Regions from separate parts of the Synechococcus sp. CBW1107 genome, predicted to be linked through region 1. Evidence: predicted binding sites of a transcription regulator. Region 1 holds the regulator's gene; the other holds the start of a gene.
The links. Region 1 encodes NtcA, which controls nitrogen genes in cyanobacteria. Its sites were predicted from a motif close to GTANCNNNNGNTAC; they were not measured.
Positions count from the first base shown of each region.

Region 2: a site for NtcA is predicted at 2,827-2,840, ahead of ureE (urease accessory protein UreE). Genes of this name have one in related genera too.

Region 1 covers NZ_CP064908.1:1,139,420-1,144,563, reverse strand. The annotation lists gene I1E95_RS06115 (DUF3146 family protein) at 20-277, shown strand; gene I1E95_RS06110 (resolvase) at 285-734, opposite strand; gene I1E95_RS06105 (DUF3084 domain-containing protein) at 731-1,978, opposite strand; gene ntcA (global nitrogen regulator NtcA) at 2,024-2,752, opposite strand; gene I1E95_RS06095 (cob(I)yrinic acid a,c-diamide adenosyltransferase) at 2,959-3,552, shown strand; gene dcd (dCTP deaminase) at 3,546-4,139, shown strand; gene I1E95_RS06085 (hypothetical protein) at 4,158-4,532, opposite strand; gene thyX (FAD-dependent thymidylate synthase) at 4,570-5,144, opposite strand, start outside.
Region 2 covers NZ_CP064908.1:1,634,385-1,639,528, reverse strand. The annotation lists gene I1E95_RS08485 (urease subunit beta) at 1-33, opposite strand, end outside; gene I1E95_RS08480 (urease subunit gamma) at 30-332, opposite strand; gene I1E95_RS08475 (MFS transporter) at 457-1,821, shown strand; gene I1E95_RS08470 (urease accessory protein UreD) at 1,831-2,757, opposite strand; gene ureE (urease accessory protein UreE) at 2,897-3,457, shown strand; gene I1E95_RS08460 (urease accessory protein UreF) at 3,454-4,155, shown strand; gene ureG (urease accessory protein UreG) at 4,177-4,785, shown strand; gene urtA (urea ABC transporter substrate-binding protein) at 4,934-5,144, shown strand, end outside.

The sequences.
Region 1 (5,144 bases):
CGCCCCGTGCCCTGATCCCTTGAGCCGCCTGCCCGCCACCACCGCCCAGCTGCGGGTGCTGCATCAGAGCTTCAGTCATCAGCTGCTGGAGGGCGAGGTGGCGGCCGGCGGCTTCCACTGGACCTTCCGCTGGGCGTTCGGGCGGGGAGAGCTGACGGTGGAGCCATCCCTGGGTCGTGCCCTGATTCAGGATGCGCTGCTGCGCTTCCTGCTCCAGGTTGATTATCAGCTCGAACCGGGCGGCGACTATGCCTTCACCGTGCGGGCCAAGTTCTAGGGCTGTTTCAGCGTGTCTCCGGCGCCGCTGCCAGGGGGTGACCCAGCAGGCGCTCCAGCAGCAGCTGGGCCACCACGTCATCCCAGTCGCGGGGTGGTTGCCGCAGGCCCTGGGGCAACAGGCGACGCCAGCCGCGGGCCGGGTGGAGTTCAAAGAAGCGTGCCCTCGCGGCCAGGGTTGACCCGTGCTCCTCCACCAGCAGCACGGGCGCCAGCGGCTCCAGCCGTTGCCGCCAGCTGGCGCTGCCGGTGCCATTGCCGAGGATCACAGCCTCCACATCCCCTTGCAGCAGCCAGCCTTCCAGGCGCCTCCAGGCCTGCTCAGGAGGGATCACCAGGGCTTCGAGCAGCTGCTTCCGGCTCCGGTCTGTGCGCACCAGGCCGCACTTGCTGCGCCCAGGGTCGAGCCCCGCCAGGGCACCCTGGATGGGAAGACCCGGTGCTGCTGGGCGCGTCATGGCTGCCCCCGCCCAGGCCCCTGCCGCTCCGGCCGTGGCTCGCCTGGGGCTTCGCTCAGGCGCAGGTCGAGCACCAGCGGATCGGGGGTCTCGGCGTCACGGACGGCCACGGCCTCGAGGGTCACGGTCTGCCCGGGGGGGCGCTCGCTCAGTTCCCGCCCCAGCCGGTTGAAGGCCGCCACGTCGAACTGAACACCGTCGGCGATCGAGCCCTGGCGCTGGGCCTTGGCGAAGGAGGCCGCCAGCAGCAGGTTGAGGCGGTTGCGGACCTGCTCGCTGGAGCGTTCATCGCCCTCCAGCACGGTGGAGGCCATCAGATCTCCCTTGCGCAGCACCTGGCGGTTAGGCCTGAGGTCGGGGAAGCCCAGCACCTGGTCCTCGCCCCGCAGCACGTTCGCGGCCGAGAGGATGCTCACCACCCAGGGCCCGCCCCTGGAGATGCGAGATTCGAGGGTGGCGATGTCCTGGCGGGGCACCAGCAGGATCTGGCGGTTGGGGGTTTCTGAGGGCAGCACCCGCTGGAAGGCATTCAGATTGGCCTGACGCAGCAGTGCCACGACCGCGGCGTTGGCTTCGGTTGCGTTGCGGGGGTTCACCTTGGCGCTGGCCAGGGGTTGTCCGCTGCTGATCACCACATCGCCGCGGCGCAGCGCGATCAGTTTCTCCTCCAGTCCCTTGAGTTCTGTTTCGCCGGCCGTGATCAGGCCGCGCACCCGGGCCAGCTCCGTTTCGGTTTTGCGGATGTCCTGGTCCCTGGCGCGGATGTCCCGGTTGAGGCGGTCGCGCTGGACCAGCAGGTCCTGGCGCTGAGCCAGCAGGGGCTTGAGTTCGCCGCGCAACTGGCGCGTCTGGATCTCAGCGGCGGTGAGCTGACGCCTGGTCTGCTCCCGATCGCGGCGCGCCCGCTGCAGCGCCGCTTCCACCCTGGCCTGCTCCTGGCGGCTGCGTCGCAGGTTCTGCTCACTGCGGCGCAGGGTGGTGCGGCTGTCGAGCAGCCTGGCCTGCAGGGCATCGAGTTCGAACAGTCCAACGCGCAGGCGCTCGCTCACCGCCAGCATCAGTCCGAGGGAGACGGCGCTGATGAGGCTGCCTGTGAGGACCGTGATCAGCACGGCCGTCTTGCGTGGCCGCAGGTTGAACAGACTGAGTCTGGCCTTCCCCACCCGGCTGCCCAGCCGATCCCCCAGGGTGGCCAACACCCCCCCGAGAGCCAGAAGGGCCAGAATCAGCAGCCAGCCGGACACAGCACCGTGCGGGAAGGTCCAGTATCAACCGCGGTCGCAACCGGTTCAGCTGAAGCGCTTGGCCAGGGCCACCGGATCGAAGACCGTGATTTTCTTGCGATCGATCTGCACCAGTCCTGCCTGGCGCAGATCGCCCAGCAGACGGGTGATCGTCACCCGTGTCGAGCCGATGGCCTCGGCGATCGCCTGATGGGAGAGGCGAAGGTCGATCGTGATGCCTTCGCTCCCGGGCACTCCGAAATCACGGCAGAGCACCAGCAGGAAACTCACCAGCCTTGACGACATGTCCCGGTGTGTGAGGGTCTCGATCATCGTCTCGGTCTGCAGGATCCGCGAGGAGAGGCCTTGCAGGAGGAGCAGGCCCACGCTGGAGTCCTGCTCGATGGCCCGCCGCACCGAACCCGCCGGGGCCGCCACCAGTTCCACCCGGGTGAAGGCCACCGCGTGGTAGAAGCGATCCGAACGCTGACCCGTGAGCAGGGAAAGCACCCCGAACAGGCTGTTTTCCCTCAGCAGGGCCACGGTGATTTCTTCACCCGATTCGTACACCCGCGAGAGACGCACGGCCCCCCGGCGCAGCAGATAGACCCGCTCAGCCGGATCACCGGGAAAGAAGATCGTCTTACCCCGCTCAACGGTTTCGATCACGCAGCCGCTCAGGCCGCGCATCACATCAAGGAGCGTGCTCGCTCCGCTCGCGGCCGCGGCGAGGCCCACGGGAGCTGGTGTCGCTGGGCCGCCCGTGCGACTGAATCCGCGCATCGCGCCAACCATGTTTCGGCGGAGCAGGTGTGAGATGGACGGTAAGGATCGCCCATGGCGAGCCCTGTAGTCACCGACACTAATGAATTGCATCCACACAGGTCCGGCCGGGCTTCGCCCATGGGTGCAGTACGGGTGTTCGCGCTAGGGATGGTGGCTCAGCCTTGCTGGCGGCCAGGACACCGCTACATTCGGGTTCGGCTTCCCTTGGGGTGTTGATGACGGCCAGCCTGCGCAATGCCTCCGCCGAGTCGCGTCATCCCGTGCGCGCCGCCGGGACGTCCCGGCCGCTGCCGCCCCGCTCCCGGCCGCTGCCCGCGAGGCCCGAAGGTCTGCTTCAGGTGCACACCGCCTCGTTCCGCGGCAGTTTCGACGGGGTGTTCAGCCAGGCCCTGCGCAGTGCGGGACTGGGCAGCCGGGTGCTGATCAGTCAGTTCCTCAAGGGGGGGGTCGACCAGGGGCCTGAGCACAGCCTCAGGCTCTGTGGCCGGTTGCAGTGGTTGCGCCCGGCCGTGCCCTCCTGTCTCACCCAGCCTGCAGACCTGGAGCCGGAACCCGTGCATGCCGCCGTGCGGGAGGTGTGGGCCTTCAGCCGCGACCAGTTGCTGGGGGCCGCCGTGGAGCTGATGGTGCTCGATGAACTGGGACTGGCGATCGAGCTGGGTTTTCTCGCCGCTGAGGAGGTGATCAGCACCCTGGAGCAACGGCCAGCCCACCTGGATGTGATCCTCACAGGACCGTCCATCCCCCTGGAACTGCTGGCCATGGCCGATCAGGTCACCCAGCTGCGGCGGGGAGGTGCCCCATGCTGAAGAACGACCGCTGGATCAATGCCCTGGCCGCGGAAGGGATGATCCAGCCCTTTCAGCCCACCCTGGTGAGGCATCTGGAGCCGGAGACCGCCACCCGGCCGGTGCTGAGCTTCGGCTGTTCCTCCTACGGCTACGACCTGCGCCTCTCGCCGCGGGAGTTTCTGATCTTCCGCCATGTGCCCGGCACGGTGATGAACCCGAAGCGGTTCAATCCCGGCAACCTGGAGCCCGCCCCCCTCCACCATGACGAGGATGGGGAGTACTTCATCCTGCCGGCCCATTCCTACGGCCTCGGCGTGGCCCTGGAGAAGCTGAAGGTTCCGCCGACGATCACCGTGATCTGCCTGGGCAAGAGCACCTACGCCCGGCTGGGCATCATCGTGAACACCACGCCGGCGGAGGCCGGCTGGGAGGGGCATCTCACCCTCGAATTCAGCAATTCATCCGGTGCGGACTGCCGGATCTACGCGAATGAGGGCATCACCCAGTTGCTGTTCTTCGAAGGAGATCCCTGTGACACCACCTACCAGGATCGCGCCGGCAAGTATCAGCATCAGCCGGAGCGCGTGACTCTGGCCAGGGTCTGACCCTGGCCAAGGCCTGACTCAGGGCATCCCCATGGCCCGGCGCACCTGGCCGATGCAGGGGAGCCCGCTCGGGCAGAGGCGGATCACACGGCTGTTCACCACGAAGTGGGTTTCGGCGCCCGGTTCGCCTGGACCGCTTCTCGCCACAGAAGCCGGCGCTATCGGTGTGGAGCTCCGGACGGCCGACGGGCCTGCGAAGGAGTCGCCGCTGCTGCCGGCGCCAAGGCCCTGGATCCTCCCCTCCACCGAGCGCAGCAGGTTGGTGTAGCCCGGAGCGGAGGCTCCCTGCAGTGTTCCCTGGATCGCCGCCGCCCCCATCGCGTCGATCAGCATCTGGCCGTGAGCCGCCGGTGCGATCAGCAACAGAAGCAGCAGCAGAGGAAGCGGTGGCATGGCAGGGCTGGCTGAGGGGCTTCCAGGCACAGGTCGGTCAGGGGGCCAGGCGCGCTTTGTGCAGGCGGGCGCGGCTGTACCAGGCGGCGATCTCTGGAGCCCACGACTCCAGATGGGGCCACATCAGATCACAGAGCTGGCGGATCTCCAGCTGCGCATCCAGCTTGGCGCGCAGGTCCAGAAAATGCAGGAAGGCCCTCAGACTGAAGCTCACCACGAAGTGCTGGCGGTAATCGAAGGGGAGGATGCCGCGGGCATGTTCCTCGGCGAAGCCGGCGGCCAGCAGGTCGCGGTAGCGCATCGCAGCCTGGCGGCAGAGCTCCAGGTCCAGTCCTCGCTGGATCTCGTCGTAGCTGTACTTCTTGCCCTGGCGGTCGCTGTAATCGCCGATCGGGCGCAGATAGAACACCTCCTCGAGATCGAGGCTGCCATCGGCGGCTTTGCAGATGCGATCGCCGGTGTAGCGCATGGATTGCACATCGAAACTCACCCCCACCCGGTGGGTGCGGGCCTGCTGCATCACGGAGTGGGGAAACCAGCCAACGTTGAGCACGATCTGGGCATGCTCCAGCGGGCCGTAATGGCCGCGTTCGCCGGAGAGCAGGCGCTTGA
Region 2 (5,144 bases), 490 kb from region 1:
GCCGGGTTCAGGAAAGAGTTCTCCGGGAATCATCGGATCGGTTCATGCAGAGTGACGAGCTTGGTGCCATCGGGGAATGTGGCCTCCATCTGCACCTCGGGGATCAGCTCCGGCACCCCCTCCATCACCTGCTCGCGGCTGAGCCAGGTGGTGCCCTCGGCCATCAGTTCAGCCACGCTGCGACCGTCGCGGGCCCCCTCCAGCACGAGAAAGCTGAGCCAGGCCACGGCCTCGGGATGGTTGAGGCGCAGACCCCGCTGCAGCCGACGCTCCGCCAGAAGCGCTGCGGTGACGATCAGCAGCTTGTCCTTCTCCTGGGGAGTGAGATACATGGGCGGGGGCGTTCCGCCATCACTCTGGCAGTGGTCCGGCAGGCCGCCAGGTTCAGCAGGAACTTTCACCGCCGGCTCAGGGCCTGGAGAGCAGCATGCCCGGAGTGTCCGCAGCCCCACCGCCATGGCCGAGCCGATCGATCTGATGGAGCTGCCGGTGACCCTGCGTCGCCGGACGGTGCTCGCCTACGGCCTCGGTGACGCCGGCACCGGGCTGGCGGCGGCCCTGATCGGCTTCTATCTGTTCGTCTTCTACACCCAGATCGCCGGGCTGCCCCCCTGGCTGGCGGGCCTGGTGCTGATGGTGGGGCGGCTCTGGGACGCCATCAACGATCAGCTGCTGGGCTGGCTCAGCGACCGCACCCGCAGCCGCTTCGGCCCCCGCCTCCCCTGGATGGTCTGGAGTGCGGTGCCCCTCGGGCTGAGCATGGCGCTGATGTGGTGGTTCCCCCCTGGCGGTGAACTGCTGCGCTTCGGCTGGTTCGTGCTGATCTCCGTGGTGTTCATGGCTGCCTACACGGGCGTGAACCTGCCCTTCTGCGCCCTGGCCACCGAGCTCAGCGAGGACACCCGGCTGCGCACCCGCCTCAACGCGGCCCGCTTCACCGGCTCGATTCTCAGCAGCCTGCTGGGCTTGATGCTCGGGGCCCTGCTGGTGGGCTATGGCGCCCCGGGCTACCTGGCGATGGGAGTGGCCGCCGGAGCGGTGGTGGTCGTCGGCACCCTGCTGTCCGCCTGGGGGTTGGCGCCGGCCGCACGGGTGTGCCGCCGGCCCTCGGGGTCGCCCGAGCCCATCACCGCCCAGCTGGGGCGGATCCGGCGCAATGGCCGCTTCCTGCGGGTGGTGGGGTTGTACCTCCTGCTCTGGGGAGCGCTGCAACTGATGCAGCCCGTGTCGTTGCTCTATCTCACCGAGGTGATGCATCTGCCCCAGGCCTGGAGCACCTGGATGCTGATCCCCTTCCAGCTCAGCGCCATGGCCGGCCTGGAGCTGTGGAGCCGGCTGGCGGCCCGGCAGGGACGGCTGGTCGCCCTGCGCTGGGGCTGTGGCCTCTGGATCGCGATGGGCGGCCTGGCCATGGTGCTGGTGCCGCTGGATGCCGCCGCGGCCCCGCTGGCCCCCGGGGGCAACGGCCTCAAGTTCTCACTGCTGGTGGGGGTGGTGATTCTGCTGGGCCTGGGGGCCGCCACCGCCTACCTGCTGCCCTGGTCGTTGCTGCCCGACGCGATCGACGCCGATCCGGAGCGGCCGGCCGGACTGTTCACCGCCTGGATGGTGATGACCCAGAAGCTGGGCAGCGCCGTGTCGGTCTTCCTGCTGGGAAACCTGCTCAGCTGGAGCGGCTACGTGGCTGGGCTGGTCGGTGGCCAGCCCCGTCCGGCCCTGGTGATGATCCGCCTCTGCATCGGCCTGATCCCGGCTGTCCTCGTGGTGCTGGGACTTGTGGTGATGCGGCGCTGGCCCCAGCCGTCCTGCCGGCCCCGATGAGCCCTGAGATCAGCTGGAGTCCGCCGTGTGGGCCTCGCGAAGACTGGGGATCCTGTCCGAGGGTTCCAGCCAGGGATCCTCCTGGAACGGCCACACCCTCGGGAGAACCGGCGGCGCCAGGCCACGCTCGGCGCGGATCCGGGCCCAGATGCGGGTGAACCACCAGCGGGCCGCCTGGGTGGAGCCGCCCCGGTAACGAGCCACCAGCCCCTGATCGAGCCGGCCGCAGGCCATCTCCCCCTCCAGCCCGGTCCGATCGGCTCGGCAGAGGTCCAGCAGCGCGTCCGGCACCGGCGCCGGCGCCGCCCACACCAGGCTGCCGAACACGGGCATCCCCCCCAGCCCGTGGGGGGAGCGCAAGGTCTCTCCCGTGAGCTCCAGTTGATCGACAACACTCCAGCGCCCCTGTCGGCGAATCTCGAGGCGGGAGCGCCAGCAGCCGTCCCCCAGGGTTTCGGAGTCGGCGCTGCGTCCCAGGCGCACCACGTCGGCCCCGAGCCAGCTGGCTCCCTCGGCCAGCTCCACCCGGCAGCTCTGCTCGATCAAGCCTCCTGCGAACACCACCACCTCCTGGGGCAGCCATTCCAGGTCGGCCCCCTCCGTCAGCTCGACGCTCAGCCGCTGGCGGCTCCAGCTGCCGCGGGGGGCCAGGCGGGAGCGGCCCACCGATCCGTACACCTTCTGGGCGGCGACGCTGGTGAGCAGGGCACGGCTGAAGGGCCCGAGCCCGACCTCGATGCTCAGCTCATCCCCTCCCACGAGACCACCGCCGGTGTGGAGCAGCGGCAGTTCACAGCGGCCATCGGCGCGGGCGAAGGCCCTCTGGATCTTGAGGGGGGCCGTGGCGCCGCCCTGGTACTGGGTGCCACGCTCTGCCGTTCGATGGAAGTGAAGGCGGGCCTCCGCACACCAGGGCTTCGGGGGGGCGCTCAGCATGGACAGTTGCGCTCCAGGACAGTCGGCACCATCCGGAGAATCCTGACCCAGGCCGCAAGGGCGGTTTTGGTAGCCATCGCCACAGGGGCTGCTCCACGGTCTGAGGAGGCTGGCGCCTTGTTGTGAGGGTGATGGCCCTGTGTCCACGCCCCCGAGCTCGAGCTCACCACCCGTCTCACCACCGCTGCAGCTGGAGTTGCGCTATCAGCCCTCCGGCCAGGAGCAGGAGCCGGACGGGGATGTGCCCGTGCTGCATCTGCCCATGAGCGCCCAGGAGCGCACCAGCCTGCGCGGGCGGAGACGCACCTCCTGCGGCCGTGAACTGCTGCTGCATCTCCCGCGGGGACCGGCCCTGGAGCCGGGCGAGCGGCTGATGCCGGCCGATCGCAGCCTGGTGGTGGTGGTGGTGCCGGCGCCTGAGCCTGTGCTGGTGGTGCGCAGCCCGGATCCCCTGACGTTGCTGCAGGCCGCCTACCACCTGGGCAACCGCCATGTGTCGCTGGAAGTGCGCTCAGGGGAACTGAGACTGCTGGAGGACGGGGTACTGGAGGAGCTGATGCGGCAACGGGGCCTGTTGATCGAGCACCGACTGGCGCCATTTCTGCCGGAACCTGGTGCCTATGCCACAGCCAGTGAATCCCACAACCACTCCCACGCCCACAGTGGCGACCACAACCACGACAGCGACCAGCCGCGATGAGTGTCGCCGGGCTGCATCTGCTGCAACTGGTGAGCCCCGCCCTGCCTGTGGGGGCGTTCAGCTACTCGGAGGGGCTGGAGGTGTTGGTGCAGAGGGGAACCATCACCACGGCGAGGGCTCTGCAGGACTGGCTCGAAGCCGAGCTCCGGCGCGGCAGCATCGGCATCGAGGCGGCGGCCCTGGGCCCTCTGCAGGAGGCCCTGCGCCAGCACCAGCTCATGGCTGCAGCGGGAGCCGAGAGCGAGGGGGCTCAGCGTGCCCGGGCAACGTTGATGGATCTCGACAGCTGGCTGCTGGTCCAGCGCGAAGCGCCTGAACTGCGGTCCCAGCAACGTCAGATGGGACGCTCCTTGCTGCAGCTGCTGGCGCAGCTGGGCTGGCCGCTGCAGCCTGCCGTCGAGCTGGCCTGGCCGGCGGCCTGGGCCTGGGCGGGGCTTTGCCTGGAGCTCCCACTGCCTGATCTGGTGGAGGCCTACCTCTATGGCTGGTGCGCCAACCAGATCAGTGCCGCCGTGCGCCTGGTGCCCCTTGGGCCCACCCAGGGACAACGGCTGCAGCTGGCCCTGGCACCGTTACTGGTGGAGCGGGGCCGCGAGCTGGCGCTCGCCGATCCCCGCGAGCAATGGACCGGCGGCATCGGCTCTGGCCTCTGCCAGCTCCACCACGCCGAGCTTTACTCCAGGCTGTTTCGCAGTTGACCCTCAAGGCGGCCCACCAGCATGAGCAAACTGCGCGTTGGAGTGGCGGGACCCGTGGGCTCCGGCAAAACGGCCCTCGTTGAAGCCCTCTGCCGGCGGCTGCGCCAGGAGCTGGAGCTGGCGGTAGTGACCAATGACATCTACACCCAGGAAGACGCCCAGTTCCTGACCCGCGCCGGCGCTCTGGAGCCCGAGCGCATCCGCGGGGTGGAAACGGGAGGTTGCCCCCACACCGCCATCCGGGAAGACTGCTCGATCAACCGCGCCGCGGTGGAGGAACTGGAGAACCAGTTCCCTGATCTCGATCTGGTGCTGGTGGAGAGCGGCGGTGACAATCTCGCGGCCAGCTTCAGTCCGGAGCTGGTGGATCTGTGCATCTATGTGATCGACGTGGCCGCCGGGGACAAGATCCCCAGGAAGGGGGGGCCGGGCATCACCCGCTCCGACCTGCTGGTGATCAACAAGATCGATCTGGCAGCGATGGTGGGCGCCGATCTGAGCGTGATGCAACGAGACACTGAACTGATGCGACCGGGCCGCCCCTGGTGCTTCACCAACCTTCGCAGCGGAGAAGGCCTGGAGCGTGTCGAATCCTTTCTGCGTGAACAGTTACCCAGCCCAAGGGCCTGAGTCAGGGACCTGGCTTCACCAGCAAATCCACACACCCTGAGCCAGCACAGAGGTTTCGTGCGATCGGATACATAGCGCCCTGGGCGATCTCCGTAAGTTCCGAGCTGCCGTCAGCATCGCGGCATACCCTCACCTTGACAAAGCACCAATGGTTCAGAATCTCTCTCGGCGGCTGTTTGCTGGACTTGCTGCTTCCGCCGTCAGCATCACTCTGGTGTCCTGCGGTGGCGGTGGCGGTGGAGACTCCGCTGGCAACTTCGACGGCGAGGTCAAAGTTGGCATCCTCCACTCCCTGAGTGGCACCATGGCCATCTCGGAAACGACCCTGAAAGAGGTCGAAGAGATGGCGATCAAGGAGA